Regions from separate parts of the Kribbella sp. CA-293567 genome, predicted to be linked through region 1. Evidence: riboswitches for the same ligand, from Rfam matches in the RefSeq annotation. Region 1 holds a riboswitch; each other region holds the start of a gene.
The links. A riboswitch is a leader RNA that binds a small molecule or an ion and turns the genes downstream of it on or off. The one in region 1 is predicted to bind glycine.

Region 1 (4,870 bases):
GACTCCGCCTCAGGGCAGAAGGTCGTCGACCAGGTCCAGCAGCGCATCCACCACCGAGGGCGACTCCGGCGGCGCGGGCGGTTCGGTCGGCGTCTCCGTCGGAGGAGTCGGCTCCGGCGTACTCGACGGGTCGGTCGGATCCGTCGGATCCGTCGGGCCGGTCGGGTCCGTGGGATCGGTCGGGTCGGTCGGGTTCGTCGGCGTTCCGTCCGGCGTCTGCGGCATCGCCGAAGTCTGCGGCGTCCCGGTCGGCCCCGCCGGCACCGGCGGCTGCTTGGTTGCCCCCGGCACTGAAGGCAGCGGGCGCTCGGCCGGCCCGCGTGAGGGTTCACCGATACCGGGATCGCCGGGCGTCGAGGTGGTCGTCGAGGTCGGTCCGGCCGAGGGCGCGTTCGTCACCAAGGGCCACCCATACGGCTGCGGCTGCCCCGTCTCGTCCACAGGCCCGGTCGACATCGGCGGCACCGACGGCACCGCAGTCACCTGCGGCGGTATCGACGGCAGATTGTCGCTGTCGTCCCCACGCGTCAACTCACCCGGCACCGGCGCAGCGGCCCGCACTCCAGGACCACCACCAGGCAACGGAATCAACGGCGCACCAAGCCGCGGCCCACCCAGCAGGCTGACCACCACCAGCACGGCGTACACGCCCAACGACGCAGCAACAACCACCACAACCCGACGGAGAAGCTCCTCAGCATTCGCCCGGCCCCAGTGACGTTCTGCCTGTTCTCCCTCAAAGAACGGCTTCACAAGACCCGCACAGTAGCGGTCACCCGCCGTTTCAAACACCCCCAACAACAATTCTCACCACCCGCACGCCCACTACCGCACACAGTCACAGCACCCTCGGTCACATCCTGTGGCAGCCTGGTGCGTATGTCTGCTCTCGTGTTGTTGCATGGGCTCGGTGCCAACGGGCGGGTTTGGGATGGGTGGGGAGGGCCTCGGGTGGCGCCTGATCTGCCGGGGCATGGGGTGGCGGGGAGTTTGCCGGGGTACACGTTCGAGGCGATGGCCGCGGGGGTTGCCGAAGGGTTGCCGGTACGCCGGGGGCTGGTTGTCGTCGGGCACTCGCTGGGCGGGGTGATCGCGCTCGAGCTGGCCGGCGGCCGGTACGGCGTACAGGTTGATCGCGTGGTTGCGTTGGGGGTCAAGGTCAGCTGGTCGGCCGATGACCTGGGCCGGGCGGGGGCGCTGGCTCGGAAGCCGGTGACGTGGTTCGAGGACCGGGACGCGGCGGCGGCTCGGTTTCTCAAGGTTTCAGGGCTGCAAGGTCTGGTCGATCCCGCCGGCGAGGTCGTCGGGCACGGGCTGCGGGAGGTCGACGGACGATGGCGGCTGGCGATGGATCCGGGCACGTTCGGGGTCGGTGCGCCGGAGATGGCGAGGCTGATCGCGGCGAGCCAGGGCGAGGTCGTCCTGGCTCGTGGTGAGCTCGATCCGATGAACACCGACGCCGACCTGACCGCTCTGCACGGTCAGGTCGTCACGTTGCCCGGGCTCGGGCACAACGCGCACGTGGAGGATCCGTCAGCACTCGATCACGTTCACGGCCAGGCCGCCTCGTGAGGTCTCCTTGTACTTGATCTTCATGTCGGCGCCGGTCTCACGCATGGTCTTGATCACCTTGTCCAGCGAGACCACGTGCACGCCGTCACCGTGCATCGCCATCCGGGCCGCGTTGATCGCCTTCATCGACGCCATCGCGTTGCGTTCGATACAAGGGATCTGGACCAGTCCGCCGACCGGGTCGCAGGTCAGCCCGAGGTTGTGCTCCATCGCGATCTCGGCCGCGTTCTCGACCTGCTCGGGCGTTCCGCCCAGTACTTCGCACAGCCCGGCGGCGGCCATCGAGCAGGCCGATCCGACCTCGCCCTGACAGCCCACCTCGGCACCGGAGATGGACGCGTTCTCCTTGTACAGAACGCCGATCGCCGCGGCGGCCAGCAGGAACCGGACCACCCCGTCCTCGTTCGCGCCCGGCACGAACCGGCAGTAGTAGTGCAGCACCGCCGGGATGATGCCGGCCGCGCCGTTGGTCGGCGCGGTGACGATCCGGCCACCGGCCGCGTTCTGCTCGTTCACCGCGAGCGCGAACAGGTTGACCCAGTCCATCACCTTCAGCGGGTCCACCGACCACTTGTCGCTGCTCAGCTTCTGATGCAGCGCGTGCGCCCGGCGCGGCACCTTCAGCCCGCCCGGCAGCGTGCCCTCGGTCTCGCAGCCCTCCTCGACGCAGTCCTGCATCACCTGCCAGATGTGCAGCAGGCCGTCGCGGATCTCCTGCTCGGTCCGCCAGGCCTGCTCGTTGGCGAGCATGATCTCGCTGATCGACAGCCCCGACTCGCGGCACCGTTCGAGCAGCGCGTCACCGGAGAGGAACGGGTACTTGAGCGGGGTCCGGTCGGCGACGATCCGGTCACCGGCCGCGGCGTTCTCGTCGACGACGAAACCACCGCCGACCGAGTAGTAGGTGCGCTCGCGCAGTACGTCGCCCTCGGCGGAACGGGCCAGGAAGGTCATCCCGTTCGGGTGGTAGGGCAGCGCCTTGCGGCGGTGCATGATCAGCTGGTTGCCCTCGTCGAAGACGATCTCCCGCTGCCCGGCCAGCCGCAGTACGCCGGCCGCGTGGATCGCGGCCACCCGGGTCTCGACCGAGCGGGTGTCGACCGTCTCCGGGTCCTCACCCTCCAGCCCGAGGATGACCGCCTTGTTGCTGCCGTGCCCGTGGCCGGTGGCCCCGAGCGAGCCGAAGAGCTGCGACTCGACGGCCGCCGTACGGTCGAGCAGACCGTCGGCCACCAGACCGAGCGCGAAGGTCCGGGCGGCTCGCATCGGTCCCACCGTGTGGGAACTCGACGGACCGATCCCGATACTGAACAGGTCGAACACACTGATCGCCATACTGGAGGCCTCCTGGTCGTCACTGACCGATTGGTATGCCTCCCCGCTCTGTCAGGCAGTGTGCCTTCCAGAGGTGCCTCGCCCGTACGGTGAAGGTGCCTGAGAGATTCTTGGGGAGAGTTGCTCCTACGGCGCCCGGGTCAGGCCCGGGTCTCTCCCGCACGGGTTCATGCGGCTGCTTCTTTTGTCACTCGCCGCGACGGTACGGCGCACCGGCGGCGCGCGTCAATCCGTTGGCCGGTGAACTCAGGACAGCCGGCCGGTGCGCTGGGCCCACAACTCGAAGAACCAGGTGAACAGCGGCGGGATGCTGGCCGCGAGCGCCGCCAGCGTGACCGGCAGGCTCCACCGCAGCGGTTTGCGGACCGCGAGCACGGTCAGCACGTAGGCGACGAAGATGCCGCCGTGGATCGGCCCGAAGATCTTCACGCCGATCTCGTTGTCGGACAGCACGTACTTGAACAGCATGCCGATCAGCAGTCCGGTCCAGGACAGCGCCTCGGCGATCGCCACTGCACGAAAGACCCGCGCGTGCTTGGATCGGGCCGGCTTCCCTACCGCGGTCGTCGTCTCAGTCATCAGGGCACCGACCCTAACAAGTCCCTCGAACCCTGCCGGGGTCCGGGCCGGGGTCACCCCGGATGCGCTTCGGGAGCCGCTTGCCGAGGATCGGTGGATGAAGCTCAGAAGCACTACCTGGGGCGTGGTCGGCGGCCTGTTCGTCGCCTGCCTGACCACACTGCCGGCCTCCGCTGCCCCGCCCGCCGCCCTGAAGTGGACGGACTGCGAGGTCAGACCCACCGAAGACCCAGAACTGGTTCGCGGCTCCAAGTGCGCCACTCTGCAGGTCCCCGTCGACTGGAACCGCCCGGCCGGCCCGACCTTCGGCCTCGTGATCGCCCGCCGTACGGCGAAGATCCCGGCCGCCCGCGTCGGGACCCTCTTCTTCGCCCCCGGCGGTCCCGGCGACTCAGGTGTCGACCGGATCCGCACCGGGATGACCCGCTTCCCCGAGTTGATCGAGGAAAGGTTCGACATCGTCAGCTTCGATCCGCGCGGGATCGCCCGCAGCAACCCGGTCGTCTGTTCGGCCGCGCTGCTGGCCCAGCAGCCGTCGCCGGTGATCGCCGACCGGGCGGCCTTCGAGCAGACGATCCGCTACAACCGCGACCTGGCGCAGGACTGCCGCGCCAACACCGGTCCGCTCTACGACCACGTCGACACCCTGCAGTCGGTGCGTGACGTCGAGGCGATCCGCGCGGCGCTGGGCGAGTCCAAGCTGACCTTCCATGGCAGCTCGTACGGCACCCTCCTCGGCCAGCAGTACGCCGAGAGGTATCCGCACCGCCTCCGTGCCCTGGTACTGGAGAGCGTCTTCGACCACGGCGACGCGACCACCGGTCGATGGCTCGACGACCAGGCCGCCACGGTCCAGGACTCGTTCTCGGAGTTCGTGAAGTGGTGCAAGCAGACCACCACCTGTTCGCTGCACGGCCGCGACATCTCGGCACTCTGGGCAGACCTGGTCGCCAGGGCAGCCCGAGGTGAGCTCCCCGATCCTCGGCAATCCGCGCTGAAGGCAACGCCGTACTCGCTGACGTTCGGCGCCTTCCGTCAGCTGTACGAGCCGAGATGGGCCGCGCTGGCCAACCTCCTCAAGCGGCTCGACGAGAGCGCTCCGCCGACCGGTGAGCCGCCCGTACCGACCGGGCTGGCGCCGAACCCGCTGGCGCCGTTCTGCCGGGATCTGAGCCTGCCCGTCCGCACGTACGGCGAGTTTGCTGCTCACCTACGTCGAATCGCCCGGAACACCGCGGACCTGAAGCTGCCGCCGACGCTGATGGCCGTGACCAACTGTCTCGGGCTGCCGAAGGCACCCAATCCGCAGCGCGATGTCGAGGTGCATGGGCTCAGGACTCCGGCGCTGCTGCTCAACTCGCTGCACGATCCGGCGACCGGCTAC
Region 2 (4,870 bases), 1.4 Mb from region 1:
GGCCGCGGCCAGGCCACGGGTGCTGTTGCGGCCACGCGATTCGACCGCCACTGTCGCCAGAAGCCGAGCACGGGCCGCTTCCTGCGTGGTCGCTGACAGGGCGCGCTCCGCTGCCGCCACGATCTCGTCGGCTTGGCGTTGGTCGTCAGAGCGCGTCCAGATCGCCGGTACGTCGTACAGGCCGATCACCCGAGCCGTCAGGTTCGGATCGCCCAGCTCCTCGGCCGCGGTGATGGCGGCCAGCCTGTGTTCGCGGGCAGCCTCCAAGCCGCTGCCGCCGGTCACCGCGAGATTGCGGAGCAGCCCGACGGTCGACTCCAGCCGTGCGCGGGCAGTGGAACTCACTGCCCGGTCATAGGCCGCAGTGGCCTGTGCCCACACCTGCCCTGCTGCGTGCGGATCCAGGTGGTCGGCCTGGTTGAGGATGTCCGTCTCCAGCCGCTGCAACGCGGGACCGGGGTCGACACCGAGTTGCTCGACCAGCAGGGTGCGCGCTTTACGCAGTACTGCGAGCGCGTCGCCTTGGCGGCCTGAGCGGTACAGCGCCAGCGCCAGCAGCCGCCAGGCGTCCTCACGCCACGGGTGCTCGGCCACATGCGCATCCAGTGCCGGTACTGCGTCCGCAGCAAGTCCCAGCGCGAGTCTTGCCTCGGCCTGGCGCTCAATGGCGGTCAGCCGCAGCTCCGCCAGCCGGGAGCGCTCTGCATGAGCCCAAACCGCGTCGGCGAACTCTGCATAGGCCGGACCTCGCCACTGGGCGACTGCCGCTTCGAGCATGGCCAATGCGTCTTGCGGCGGGCGCGTGGCGCTCTCCTCCAGCGACTGCTCGAAGCGCCAAGCGTCGACGTCAGTTGCTTTCAGGGCATAGCCCGGACCCTCGGTGATCAGCAGCGCGGGCGGCGTGCGCGGCGGCCGGTCAGGCTCCAGCGCGCGCCGAAGTGCCGCCACGAAGGTGCGGACGGAGCTGGTGGCGCCGTCGGGCGGGACCGTCCACAGGTCGTCGACGAGCGAGTTGACCGGCACGATCCGGCCGCGGGCGATGATCAGGCGAGCCAGGACGGCGCGATGCCGAGGTCCCCTCAGTGCCAGCTCGGCGCCGTCGCGCCAGGCCGTCACCGGTCCGAGCACCCCGAAAGCCACCTGCACCAGCTCACCGTATAGCTCTGCTCATCGGATGCTCATCGGCGCGCGGCAGGCTCTTTCCATGAAGATTCCTGGTTTCACCTATCAGCACGTGCAGGTCGCCGACGGGGTCTCGCTGAACGCCGCGATCGGCGGCACCGGCACCCCGATCGTGCTGCTGCACGGCTTCCCGCAGACCCACTTGATCTGGCGGCACGTCGCCGCCGAGCTGGCGACCGACCACACGGTGATCTGCCCCGACCTGCGCGGCTACGGCGCCAGCGACAAGCCGGCGGAGACCGACGGTACGGCGTACTCGAAACGCACGATGGCCGCCGACATCGTGGCCCTGGCCGCCGCCCTCGGGCACCCGGAGTTCGCGCTGGTCGGACACGATCGGGGTGCTCTGGTGGCCTTCCGCGCCGGGCTCGACCACCCGGACAAGATCACCCAGCTGGTCTGCCTCGACGTGCTGCCGACCCTGGACATGTGGGACGCGATGCACGGCGTCAACGCCGCTGTCGCCTTCCACCTCTACCTGATGGCCCAGCCGCCCGGCTTGCCCGAGGAGCTGATCGCGGCCGCGCCGGACGCCTTCTTCAGCTACTTCCTCGACCTGTGGATCAAAGACCCGGCCGCGATCCCGGCGGAGATCCGGGCTGCCTACCTGACGGCTTCCCGCGAGGCTGTGGTCTCGATCGTTGCCGACTACCGCGCGAGCGCGGGAATCGATGTCGAGCACGATCGCGAAGACCTTGCCGCCGGCAACAAGCTGCGGATGCCGGTCGCCGTGGTCCAGCAGGACTGGGGCAGCGCCCTCGGCTTCGACGCCGCCGCCCTCTGGTCCGCCTGGGCGCCGGACCTGCGCCACTCCACCACCACCGCCGGCCACTTCATGGCCGAAGAAGCTCCGGCGGAGATCACCGAGACGATCCGGAGCCTCCTGGCCTAAGCTGTCGGCAGTGAGTCCCCGATCCGGACCGGCTCAGCTCTGACCTCGGCCGGTGCGCACCTGCAGCTCCTCGATCAGCTGCGACGCCTCGGCCTTCGTCAACTCGCCGGCCGGCAGTTCCTCGCCGGCCTCCTGCGCGAGAGTGCTCAGGTACGACGCCTGCGGCCCGGTCATCGGCTCGTCCCCGGTGGACCAGTCCGCCGGATCCTTGTCGGGGACCGGCTGTACCTCGTCGTTGGTGCTCATCAGACGCTCCTACCCATCGAACAATTGCTCGGTTGTCGCTTACCAATCCCTCTGTACCCAGCCCGCGAAGCGCCATGCACCAGCCGTGCTCCGCGGCTGAGGAGCATCTCGACAAGCGGTCGGGCATCGCCTACTGTCAGCTCCGACAACTCAAGACCGCGCCGTCGACACCGGGCGGGAGAGTCCCCGCCGCATCAGGTGAGGGGACGCCGGAGGAGCAACTCTCCCCAGAATCTCTCAGGCCCCGATACCGCTCGGAAGAGGCGACTCTGGAAAGCCGGGATCGAGTCGATCCCGCACCCACGGTGCAAACCGCCCGACCGGCGGTGAAGCTCTCAGGTACCGATGACAGAGCGGGGAGGCCCACCATCCCGGCCACGGCCGGGGGAAAAGAGCCTCCTCATGCCCCAAAGTCCTGCCGGCGCGCTGCCCGGCGACGACCGGTACCGCTACACCGCGGGCCACGAATGGCTGTGCCCCGATGCCGGCGGACTCGTGCTGATCGGCGTCACCGCGTTCGCCGCCGACGCGCTCGGCGACATCATCTTCCTCGACCTCCCACCGGTCGGTACCGCGCTCACCGCGGGCGCCGCCTTCGGTGAGATCGAGTCCACCAAGTCGGTCGGCGACCTGCACGCCCCGGCCGGTGGAGAGGTTGCCGAGGTCAACGAGGCCGCGGTGGCCGAACCGGGACTGCTGAACAGCGACCCGTTCGGCGCCGGCTGGCTGGTCAAGCTCCGGCTGACCGAAGAACCCGCCGGGCTGCTCGACGCCGCGGCGTACACCGAGCTGATCGAGCGGGGTGAGTGATCGTGCTGGAGACGCCACTCACCGAGTTCGACCCCGAGATCGCCGCCGCGCTGGCGGCCGAGCTCGGCCGCCAGCAGAGCACGCTGGAGATGATCGCCTCGGAGAACTTCGCGCCGCTCGCGGTGATCCAGGCCCAGGGCTCGGTGGCCACCAACAAGTACGCCGAGGGCTACCCCGGCCGCCGGTACTACGGCGGCTGCGAGCACATCGACGTGATCGAACGCCTCGCCCAGGACCGGGTGAAGGAGTTGTTCGGCGCCGGTTTCGCCAATGTCCAGCCGCACTCCGGTGCCTCCGCCAACGCCGCGGTGATGAGCGCGCTGCTCCAGCCCGGGCAGACGATCATGGGCCTCGACCTCGCCCATGGCGGCCACCTCACCCACGGCATGCGGCTCAACTTCTCCGGCCGCCTGTACGACGTGGTGCCCTACCACGTGCGCGCCGACGACCATCGGGTCGACATGGACGAGGTCGAGCGGCTCGCGAAGGAGCACCAGCCGGCCCTGATCGTGGCGGGCTGGTCGGCGTATCCGCGGGTGCTGGACTTCGCGGAGTTCCGCCGGATCGCGGACTCCGTCTCGGCGTACCTGATGGTCGACATGGCGCACTTCGCCGGACTCGTCGCGGCTGGTGAACACCCGAACCCGGTGCCCTACGCGCACGTCACCACGACCACCACCCACAAGACGCTCGGCGGTCCGCGCGGTGGGGTGATCCTGACCAACGACGCCGACCTGGCCAAGAAGGTCAACAGCTCGGTCTTCCCCGGCCAGCAGGGCGGGCCGCTGGAGCATGTCATCGCCGCCAAGGCGGTCGGCTTCAAGCTGGCGGCGAGCCCGGAGTTCCGCGAGCGGCAGAAGCGCTCGCTGGCGGGCGCCAGGATCCTCGCCGATCGCCTGCTGGCCGACGATCTCGAGCAGGCCGGCGTCGCGGTCGTCTCCGGCGGCACCGACGTGCACCTCGTCCTGGCCGACCTGCGCGACTCGGAACTCGACGGCCGGCAGGCAGAGGACCGGCTGCACCAGATCGGCATCACGGTGAACCGCAACGCGGTGCCGTTCGACCCTCGGCCGCCGATGGTCACCTCGGGCCTGCGGATCGGGACACCGGCCCTGGCCAGCCGTGGCTTCGGTGAGCCGGCCTTCGAGGAGGTCGCCGAGATCATCGCCCGGGCGCTGCTCCCCGGCTTCGACGACCGCCGCGCCGCCGTACTGGGGCAAGCGGTCAGCGCACTGGCTGCCGCCCATCCGCTCTACGCCTCGCTGGGCTGAGCACCGAGGTCGCGCCGGGCGGTGTACCTACGGACAGGTAGTGCACCGCCAGACGCTGTCCACATCGCCGCCACCTCCGCTCAGGTGCACTAGTTGCCGCGCACTACTTCCTGTCGCTCTGTCCGAAGTCGGGGCAGGTGAGGTGGTGTGTCGGCGGCGGGTGGCAGGATCTGCGGGGTAACGGGCTGAGCGGTGGGGGGTGCGGTGGCGGGCTGGGACGTGGAGCAGGTGCTGGCGATGGCGCCCGATGCCGCGTCGGCCAAGGCTGCCCAAGGGCTGGCCCGGCCGCAGCGGTGGTCGGAGATCGGCAGCTCCGAGCGTGCGCTGTGGGGCCTGTGCCAGGGGAGCGGCAAGAAGCCGTACCAGACCGTCGTCGACCGGAGCGGCCCGGCGTTCAGGTGTTCGTGCCCGAGCAGGAAGTTCCCCTGCAAGCACGCACTCGCGCTGATGCTGCTCGCCGCCGTCGGCC
Region 3 (4,870 bases), 1.8 Mb from region 1:
CGGCGTTGCCGTTCGCGGAACTCCTCGGTCGCGGCCAGCTTGAAGGCCACTGCCTTGGCGGCGATCACGTGTTCCAGTGGGCCGCCTTGCTGACCTGGGAAGACCGCAGAGTTGAACTTCTTCGCCAGTTCCGCGCGGTTGGTCAGGATGACGCCACCGCGTGGGCCGCCGAGAGTCTTGTGGGTTGTTGTGGTGACCACGTCCGCATCGGGGACCGGGTTCGGGTGCAGGCCGGCCGCGACGAGTCCGGCGAAGTGTGCCATGTCGACCATCAGGTAGGCGCCGACGAGGTCGGCGATTCGGCGGAACTCCGCGAAGTCCAGGTGCAGTGAGTACGCCGACCAGCCGGCGATGATCAGCTTCGGGCGGTGCTCGAGAGCGAGGCGTTCGACCTCTGCCATGTCGACGACGAAGTCACTGTCGCGCACGTGGTACGCGACAACGTCGTACAGCTTGCCGCTGAAATTGAGCCGCATACCGTGAGTGAGATGTCCGCCATGGGCGAGGTCGAGGCCAAGGATCGTGTCGCCTGGCTCGAGCAGTGCGGCCATGGCGGCCGCGTTGGCTTGGGCACCCGAATGCGGCTGAACGTTCGCGAAGCCGGCGCCGAAGAGTTGCTTGATCCGGGCGATGGCGAGTCGCTCGACGACATCGATGTGCTCGCAGCCGCCGTAGTACCGCCGGCCGGGGTAGCCCTCGGCATACTTGTTGGTCAGGACGGAGCCTTGCGCCTCCATCACCGCGACGGGGGCAAAGTTCTCGCTGGCGATCAGTTCGAGCGTGTTCTGCTGGCGTCCGAGTTCGGCGCGGATGGCGGCGTGGATCTCCGGGTCGAAGTCAACCAGCGACTGGTTGTGGGTGTTCATCTCACTCGCCTCCGATCAGGGACTCGTACGCCGCGGCGTCTAGTAGTTCTCCCAGGTCGCTGACCTTCAACCGGAACAGCCAGCCGGACTGGAAGGGGTCGGTGTTCAGTACGCCGGGTTCGGACGCGACCGCCTCGTTGGTCTCGACGACCTCGCCGTCCACCGGGGCGAACAGGTCGCTGACAGACTTCGTCGACTCGATCTCACCGCAAGCCTCGCCCGCGGTGACGATGGTGCCGGTCGCGGGGAGGTCGACGTACACGACGTCCCCGAGCGCATCGGCGGCGAAGGCGGTGATACCGATGGTGGCGATGTCTCCGTCGAGGTCGAGCCACTCGTGCTCGGCGGTGTACTTGAGGTGGGCAGGCACGGACATGGAAGCTCCTGGTGTGGTCATTGGGCGCGGCGGTAGAAGGGGGGAGCGACGACCTCGACGTCGTCCCGGGTGCCGCGGATGTCGACGTGCAGTTGCGTCCCCGGCTGGTCGAAACCGACGTTGACGTAGGCCATCGCGATGGGATGACCGAGTGTCGGTGAGGGGGCGCCGCTGGTCACGCTGCCGACAACCGCGCCGGTTCCGGGGTCCAGTACTGAGTAGCCGCTGCGGGGTGAGCGCCGGCCAGACGACACCAGACCGACCAGCAGGCGTCGAGGGCCGGCGTCTCGGCGTACGGCGAGTGCCTGATCGCCGACGAACGCGATTTCCTTGCCGAAAGCCACAACCCGGCCCAGCCCGGCTTCGAAGGGCGTCACGTCACGGCTGAGTTCGTGGCCGTACAGCGGCATGCCCGCCTCCAGTCGCAGGGTGTCGCGGCACGCCAGTCCGGCCGGCACCAGCCCGTGCGGCTCGCCGACGCGGAGCAGTTCGGTCCAGAGATGCTCCGCGTGCTCGGGACGGCCGTAGATCTCGAAGCCGTCCTCGCCGGTGTACCCGGTGCGAGCGAGCAGCACGTCGCTCCCGGCGAGAGTGGCTTCGGCGATCGCGTAGTACTTGAGCTCAGCCAGTTCCGTGTCGGTCAACTCCGACACGATGGCCGCCGCCGCAGGACCTTGCACAGCGATCAAGGCCCAATCATGAGTTGCATCGCGGAGCTGGGCGTCATAGCTGGTCACGCGCTGCTCAAGGGCTTCGAGTACGGGGTCCACGTTACCCGCGTTGGCGACGACCAAGAACCTTTCCTCGGCGAGCCGGTAGACAACCAGGTCGTCGAGGATGCCGCCGTCCGGGTCGCAAAGCATGGAGTACCGCGCTCGGCCGATCGCGAGCTTCGACGGGTGACCGACCAGGGCGTGGTCGAGCGCGAGCCCAGCCTGCGGACCGGTCAGCTCGATCTCGCCCATGTGCGACAGGTCGAACAGGCCGGCGGCGGTACGGACAGCGATGTGCTCCGCGATGTCGGAGGAGTAGCGCACCGGCATGGACCAGCCGGCAAAGTCGGTGAAGGAGGCACTGAGACGCTGATGTTCGGCGTACAGCGGCGTTTGCCTGGACTTGTCGTGCGACGTCGTCATGAGTGGGAGGCTCCCTGTGTCAGGCACCGCATGATGCGGTACCACGGTGGGTGACCTCCCCGCTCTGTCATCGGTACCTGAGAGCTTCACCGCCCGGTGGGCGGCTTGCACCTTGGGTGCAGGACCGTGGTCCTGGCTTTCCAGAGTTCGCCTCACCGGGACGGTAAATGGGCCTGAGAGATTCTGGGGAGAGTTGCTCCTTCGGCGCCTTGCCATATTGGGCAAGAGCTCTCCCGCCCCGATTCGAGCGGCGCGATATGAAGTTGAGCGTCCGACTCTAGGGCGAAGCGCTCAGTATGGTCAATCGGCCGAGACCGCCGATCGGAACCACCCAACTGCTCCAGCGGCCAGCTTTTGCGCACAGGAGCGTTAGGTGCCGCCCGCTGGGACAAGGCTCCTCGTCTCCGCCGCGCGCGACTATTGATCGATCCAGTGGCGGAAGCAACAGATGATGTAGAACTCTTTCGGCGACCGGCGACCGGCGCGCGCGTGGCGCCGACATCTGGCGAATCTCCTATAGGACGGGACTGCGATGCTGGCCGGCTACTGCGGTCCATGCGACACTCTCGCCGTGGAGTGCCCTGAGTGAGGCGAGGTCACTGCCTCGATGTGGGTGCACGACGGAGTGCGACTCTTGTGAGGTCGCCTTCGAGAGTTGATACATCCAGGAGATCCGGATCTAAGCACGATCACGGCAGCTCTGCCCTTACCGCCTGAGTAGGTAGAAGGCGGGTATTGAGGATCAATCGTTCTACAACACCGACGCCGATCGATTGTCGCTGTCGGTGTCAGAAGTAGCCTGCACGGATTCCACGCTCCGAAGTGGCTGGTTTGCAGGGGACTGCCGGTGTACCGAAGCCGTCTGCACTAGCGTGCGAGTTCGGCGGTTACGCGAGCCTGGAGATGCTGTCGGTCATGAGGGGCTTGAGCGCGGTTTGCTGACGGCGTCGGACGAGTTATGGGAGTCGCCGTACGGCAAGCCGCGGTGATCAGCAGCCGCCTGGCCGCGCTCGACACCGCTGGCGTGACTGCTGTGGACAAGGCGGCCGGCGAGCTCGGGCTGTCGCGGCGCCAGGCCTACTTACTGCTGAGCCGGTGGCGCGCAGGCGGGGGCATGGTCGGACCGGTTGCCCGCCGCTGCAGCGGCGGGCAGGCGACCAAAGTCGGCCGCCTGACACGGCGAGGCGATCATCCGGCAGTTTCTGCAGGCTCGGTACCTGACTCGTCAGCACCGTTCGATGGCTACGGCTGCCAGGAGATCACCCGGTAATTTGGATGTCACCAGTCCGGGCCGGTGATCGAGGAGTGTCGCCGGCCCGGACCAGGTGTGGGGCTAGCTGCGAGTGGGGCTGGCTTCGCTTTCGGCCGTCGGAGGGGCGATGCTCCATGCCCCGACGGAGTCGTTGCGAACCGAGATCCTGCCAACCGCTCGGTTTGCGGGGAGCGGTTCGAACCCGGCGGTGGTCTCTACGCTGTCGGCCTCGAAGCCGGCGGAATCGCCCCGCTCGATGAGTGGAGTCCCGTCCTCGAGCCAGACCTCTACAACCCACGGACTTCCGGCGGAATCCAATCCGGCTCGGTGGGTTCCGTCACAATCACCCGAACCTTCAGGGTGTATCCATCGGGCATGTCCGGCATGGTGACCGGCCATACCTCGATGCGTGGCTGCGTCTGGCTCAGAACCCAGATCACATCAGAACCCGCACTTGATCGAGGTCTGATTCGATTCGACGGGGCTGGGGTAGTACTGGTAGTTGGCCATGATCGAATACGCTACCTGCACGTACGTTGAGTACTTGCTGCGGCTGCATCCGGTCACCATTGCATTGGTGCGAGCTTGGTGTGCGTGCACGAGGGCTCCCTGGTAGACGTCGCAGTGGAAGCTTCCCAGGCCCCCGGGATCCTGCACACACAGATTAACCCTGATGTTGTACCTGACGATGGAAGCCCTGTTGAGCTGGGAACAGCACCAGCCGGGTGGGTGCCGGTGCGTCTGCCAGCTTTACCACGACGATCCAGGTACCTGCCCGGCCGCAGCGGAGCCAGGCCGGTTGCTGCGCATTGTTGCCCTCGGCGCAGTCATGGGCACCAGCCGACATCAGCGATGCCTGCCACTGTGCGTCGCTTGCTACAACGCGATCGCGCCTCGCGCGGACATCAATTAGAGCGGACACTGGCCTATCTATGTGAGGAGCGTTCCGCTGCTTAATACCCGACACAACGCCGCTTGTCAGCGCTTTCACCAAACTTAGTCGTAGATCGAGAGCACGCTGTATGGCCCGATCCAGCCAGCCTGCGTTGCAATACCGACCGCGTGAAGACTGCTGCGGGCGCCCAACTTTATGGCCACGTCGGACAGGCAGGTCCTGACCGTTCCCGGGGACAGATGTAGAGCGCGGGCGACTTCGTGGCTTGGGAGACCTTGGGCTGTCTGAAGAAGGATCTGCTGCTCGCGGGCGGTCAACGGATTTCGGACTCTCATTTCGGCCATT
Region 4 (4,870 bases), 3.5 Mb from region 1:
GTCGGACCTCAACCGCCGGTCGAGGGTTGGGGCCACAGTCCACACTGTCATCACGGGGTCAACGAGAACGTCGCCGGACCACCGGCGATCGGGAGGATCACAGCATGCCGTTCTGCAACCAGTGCGGGCACGAGAACTCCGAGGGCAGCAGGTTCTGCTCGCAGTGCGGAACGATGCTCCCTGGCGCGGACCGTCCGGTGACCGCCCCCGGCGTGACCGACACCGCGATGCTCGCACCGATCAGCATCGAGCCCGAGACCGAGCGTTTCGACTCCGGTGATCAGCTGTCCGCCGAGGACGAGGCCGCCGTCGGCGCGCTACCGACCGGATCGGCGCTGCTGATCGTGCAGCGTGGCCCGAACGCGGGCAGCAGGTTCCTGCTCGACGTGGACGTCGTCACGGCCGGCCGGCACCCGGACAGCGACATCTTCCTGGACGACGTCACCGTCTCCCGCCGGCACGCGGAGTTCCGCCGCGACCCGCAGGGCGTCAAGGTCCGCGACGTCGGCAGCCTGAACGGTACGTACGTCAACCGTGACCGGATCGACGAGCTGCAGCTGTCGAACGGCGACGAGGTCCAGATCGGCAAGTACCGACTGGTCTACTACGCCAGTGGTCAGGCCTGACCCAGCGGTCGGAGACCCCGACCGGGGTGCCGCGGCGGGGGACGAAGCGACTCCGGTTGGGGGCAGCAGCATCGGTGAGGTGCTGCAGCTCCTGCAGGCCGAGTTCGCCGACGTCACCATCTCCAAGATCCGCTTCCTCGAGGCGGAGGGGCTGGTGACGCCGGCCAGGACCGCGTCGGGGTACCGGAAGTTCAGTGCCGGCGACATCGAGCGGCTCCGCTACGTCCTGACCGCCCAGCGGGACCAGTACCTGCCGCTCAAGGTGATCAAGGACCATCTCGGCGCGATGGACCGCGGGTTGCGTCCGCCCGCGCCGGGTGGCCGTCCCGCCGCGCCCGACCGGTTGCCCCAGCCGGCCGGTCTGCCGGACGCCGAGGACTTCTCGACGTACGGGACCGAGCTGAAGCTGACCCGGGGCGAGCTGTGCGAGGCGGCCGGGATCGCGCCGGAGCTGCTCGAGCAACTGGAGAGCCACAACCTGGTCGTGGCCCGCGGCAAGCACTACGACGGCGACGCGATCCTGATCGCCAAGGCGGCGGCGGAGTTCGCGCAGTACGGGATCGAGCCGCGGCACCTGCGGCCGTTCCGGGCGGCCGCCGATCGCGAGGTCGGGCTGATCGAGCAGGTCGTGCAGCCGCGGCGGGACGACAAGACGCTGGAGCTGGCCGCGCTGGCGGTCCGGTTGCATGCGGCACTGGTTCGCTCCCGGCTCGGTCGCTGACCGGTACTCCGGTCCGCCGCCGCGTAACCAAGGGGCCGTCGCCGGGCGGGGGCGACCCCGCCGGGGCAGCCCCGGTCCGGCCCGCAGAGTAGGCTGAAGCCGTGCGCGAAGTCGACGTGGTCGGAGTCCGGGTTGAGATGCCCTCGAGTCAGCCGATCGTGCTGCTCCGGGAGGTCGGCGGCGAGCGGTACCTGCCGATCTGGATCGGTGCGGCCGAGGCGAGCGCGATCGCGTTCGCCCAGCAGGGGATGGAACCACCTCGTCCACTGACCCACGACCTGTTCGCGGAGACCATCCGGGTGCTCGGCCACACCCTCAGCCAGGTCCGGATCGTGAACCTGACCGACGGTGTCTTCGAGGCGATCCTGGTCTTCGACGACAAGACCGAGATCTCCGCCCGCCCGTCGGACTCGATCGCGCTGGCCCTGCGCACCGGTACGCCGGTGTTCTGCACCGAGGAGATCCTGGCCGAGGCCGGCATCCCGGTCCCCGACAGCGAGAACGAGGACGACGAGGTGGTCGAGGAGGAAGAGGTCGAGCGCTTCCGCGAGTTCCTCGACCAGGTCACCCCCGAGGATTTCGACAAAAGCTGACCGGCGGCCCGGACGACCGGTTTGGGCGGTGCTGGTACAAGGGCGGACAGGTAACGATTCGTCACGGAACCGCGACACGCATCGTGCTCGGGGCGGCAGTCGTTGACCCGGCCTGAGCGGCGGCTTACCTTGAAGGAGTCGTGGGGCCTTGTAACTCCACGGATGTGATCCGTTCCAGTCGGTACCCAGGGAGGCTCAGGCGTGACACGCACCGGCGACACTGATCTGACGGCGCAGTCGACGTCCGAAGCACACGCCGAGGCGGCCGCCAGCGCCGGCGTTCAGGGTCTGCTCTTCGACGACGACCTGTCGCCGATGCCCGACGACGTCGGTTTCCGCGGCCCGACCGCGTGCGCCGCGGCCGGCATCACCTACCGTCAGCTCGACTACTGGGCCCGCACCGGACTGGTCTCGCCGTCCGTGCGCCCGGCCACCGGCTCCGGCACCCAGCGGCTGTACGGCTTCCGCGACGTGCTGTTGCTGAAAGTGATCAAGCGGCTGCTCGACGCGGGCATCTCGCTGCAGCAGATCCGCAGCGCCATCGCCCACCTCAGCCAACGTGGAATCGATGACCTGACCCAGATCACGCTGATGAGCGACGGCGCCTCGGTCTACATGTGCACCTCGCCGGACGAGGTGATCGATCTGCTGGCCGGCGGCCAGGGCGTCTTCGGGATCGCCCTCGGCGGCGTCTGGCGCGAGGTCGAGGGATCGCTGTCCGAGCTGCCGACCGAGCGTCTCGACGGCCACGACGACGAGTCCGGCTCACATGCCAACGACGAGCTCGCTGCCCGCCGCCGGGCCAGGATGACCGGCTGAGGTAGTCTTTTCCCAGCCGCACACAGCACTCGGGAGAGTCTCGTCCCGCTGTTTGGTCGGGCGCCGAAGGGGCAATTCCTCCCCGGAACCTCTCAGGCCCATGGACCGAGTGCCTTAGGCGACTCTGAAGCGTGCGTGCGTGACAGAGGGGGAGGCCACCGGCAATAGTCAGCAACGGAGCCTCTTCAATGACTGATCACACCCCCCAGGTGTCGGCCGTGTTCGCCGATCGCCACATCGGGCCCCGCCCGGACGAGATCGCCCGGATGGTCGAGACCCTCGGGTACGCCGACGTCGACGCGCTGGTGGACGCCGCCGTGCCCGCGTCGATCCGGTCGGCCGAGCCGCTCCGGCTGCCCGAGCCGGCCTCCGAGGTCGACGCGCTGACCGAGCTGCGGCAGCTCGCCGCCCGCAACAACGTCGCCACCTCGATGATCGGTCAGGGCTACTACGGCACGTTCACCCCGTCGGTGATCGTCCGCCGCCTGGTCGAGAACCCGGCCTGGTACACCGCCTACACGCCGTACCAGCCGGAGATCTCCCAGGGCCGGCTCGAAGCGCTGCTGAACTTCCAGACCGTCGTCTCCGACCTGACCGGGCTGCCGACCGCGAACGCGTCGCTGCTCGACGAGGGCACGGCCGCGGCCGAGGCGATGACGCTGGCACTGCGCTCGAACCGCAAGAGCAAGAGCAACCGCTTCCTGATCGACGCCGACACCTTCGCCCAGACGATCGCCGTCGTCGAGACCCGCGCGGAGGCGCTCGGCATCGAGGTCGTGGTCGCCGACACCACCGCCGGTCTGCCGGACGGAGACTTCTTCGGCGTCCTGGTCCAGTACCCCGGCTCCGGTGGCGCCGTCCGTGACCTCAAGCCGCTGATCGCCGCGGCGCACGAGCGCGAGACTCTCGTCGCGGTCGCCTCCGACCTGCTCGCCCTGACGCTGCTCGAGGCGCCCGGCGAGGCCGGCGCCGACATCGTGATCGGCTCCTCGCAGCGCTTCGGCGTCCCGCTCTTCTACGGCGGTCCGCACGCGGGCTTCATGTCGGTCCGCGCCGGCCTGGAGCGCTCGCTGCCCGGCCGCCTGGTGGGCGTCTCGGTCGACGCGGACGGCGCACCGGCGTACCGGCTGGCGCTGCAGACCCGTGAGCAGCACATCCGTCGCGAGAAGGCGACGTCCAACATCTGTACCGCGCAGGTGCTGCTCGCCGTCGTCGCTTCGATGTACGCCGTCTACCACGGTCCCGAGGGGCTGAAGGCGATCGCCGACCGCGTGCACCGCAACGCCGACAGCCTCGCCGCCTCGCTGCGCGCCGGTGGCGTCGAGGTCGTGCACGACCAGTTCTTCGACACCGTGCTCGCGCGCGTCCCGGGCCGCGCGGCGGACGTGGTGGACAACGCCCGTCAAAACGGCATCTGGCTGCGTCAGGTCGACGCGGACCACGTCGGCATCTCCTGCGACGAGAAGACCGACGCCTCCGCGCTGGTCGGTGTCTGCGGCTCCTTCGGTGTCACGTACGACGCGACGCTGGCCGGTCGCAACCTGACCGAGGCGGTCACCCGGACCTCGGAGTACCTGACCCACCCGGTCTTCAACACGCACCGGTCCGAGACCGCGATGCTGCGCTACCTGCGCAAGCTGTCGGACTACGACTACGCGCTCGACCGCGGCATGATCCCGCTCGGCTCCTGCACGATGAAGCTGAACGCGACCACCGAGATGGAAGCCGTCACCTGGCCCGAGTTCGCCGACATGCACCCGCTGGCGCCGATCGAGGACGCGGCCGGCTACGTGAAGCTGATCGGTCAGCTGGAGCGCTGGCTGGCCGAGGTGACCGGCTACGCGAAGGTCTCGATCCAGCCGAACGCCGGTTCACAGGGCGAGCTGGCCGGTCTGCTGGCAATCCGCGGCTATCACCGGGCCCAGGGCAACGAAAGCCGCAACGTCTGCCTGATCCCGGCCAGCGCGCACGGTACCAACGCGGCCTCCGCGGTGATGGCCGGTATGAAGGTAATCGTCGTCAAGGGCAACGACGACGGCACGATCGACCTGGAAGACCTGCGGAGCAAGGCCTCCGAGCACTCGGAGAAGCTGGCCGCGATCATGATCACC

Region 2: linked by a shared signal. The riboswitch ahead of gcvH (glycine cleavage system protein GcvH) and the one ahead of OX958_RS04260 (L-serine ammonia-lyase) in region 1 are both predicted to bind glycine.
Region 3: linked by a shared signal. The riboswitch ahead of gcvT (glycine cleavage system aminomethyltransferase GcvT) and the one ahead of OX958_RS04260 (L-serine ammonia-lyase) in region 1 are both predicted to bind glycine.
Region 4: linked by a shared signal. The riboswitch ahead of gcvP (aminomethyl-transferring glycine dehydrogenase) and the one ahead of OX958_RS04260 (L-serine ammonia-lyase) in region 1 are both predicted to bind glycine.

Annotation. Positions count from the first base shown of each region.
Region 1 is NZ_CP114065.1:885,450-890,319, reverse strand. It holds gene OX958_RS04275 (SDR family NAD(P)-dependent oxidoreductase) at 1-2, shown strand, start outside; gene OX958_RS04270 (hypothetical protein) at 10-675, opposite strand; gene OX958_RS04265 (alpha/beta fold hydrolase) at 880-1,572, shown strand; gene OX958_RS04260 (L-serine ammonia-lyase) at 1,534-2,907, opposite strand; glycine riboswitch at 2,985-3,077, opposite strand; gene OX958_RS04255 (DUF3817 domain-containing protein) at 3,154-3,486, opposite strand; gene OX958_RS04250 (alpha/beta hydrolase) at 3,584-4,870, shown strand, end outside.
Region 2 is NZ_CP114065.1:7,141,210-7,146,079, reverse strand. It holds gene OX958_RS33145 (AfsR/SARP family transcriptional regulator) at 1-1,146, opposite strand, end outside; gene OX958_RS33140 (alpha/beta fold hydrolase) at 1,205-2,074, shown strand; gene OX958_RS33135 (DUF3072 domain-containing protein) at 2,108-2,320, opposite strand; glycine riboswitch at 2,486-2,583, shown strand; gene gcvH (glycine cleavage system protein GcvH) at 2,723-3,130, shown strand; gene glyA (serine hydroxymethyltransferase) at 3,133-4,401, shown strand; gene OX958_RS33120 (SWIM zinc finger family protein) at 4,606-4,870, shown strand, end outside.
Region 3 is NZ_CP114065.1:6,745,144-6,750,013, forward strand. It holds gene glyA (serine hydroxymethyltransferase) at 1-866, opposite strand, end outside; gene gcvH (glycine cleavage system protein GcvH) at 868-1,242, opposite strand; gene gcvT (glycine cleavage system aminomethyltransferase GcvT) at 1,260-2,378, opposite strand; glycine riboswitch at 2,433-2,528, opposite strand; glycine riboswitch at 2,530-2,624, opposite strand; gene OX958_RS35440 (DUF6372 family protein) at 4,319-4,543, shown strand; gene OX958_RS31265 (response regulator transcription factor) at 4,627-4,870, opposite strand, start outside.
Region 4 is NZ_CP114065.1:4,394,156-4,399,025, reverse strand. It holds gene OX958_RS20145 (FHA domain-containing protein) at 105-626, shown strand; gene ftsR (transcriptional regulator FtsR) at 706-1,347, shown strand; gene OX958_RS20135 (bifunctional nuclease family protein) at 1,449-1,940, shown strand; gene OX958_RS20130 (MerR family transcriptional regulator) at 2,142-2,759, shown strand; glycine riboswitch at 2,780-2,877, shown strand; gene gcvP (aminomethyl-transferring glycine dehydrogenase) at 2,948-4,870, shown strand, end outside.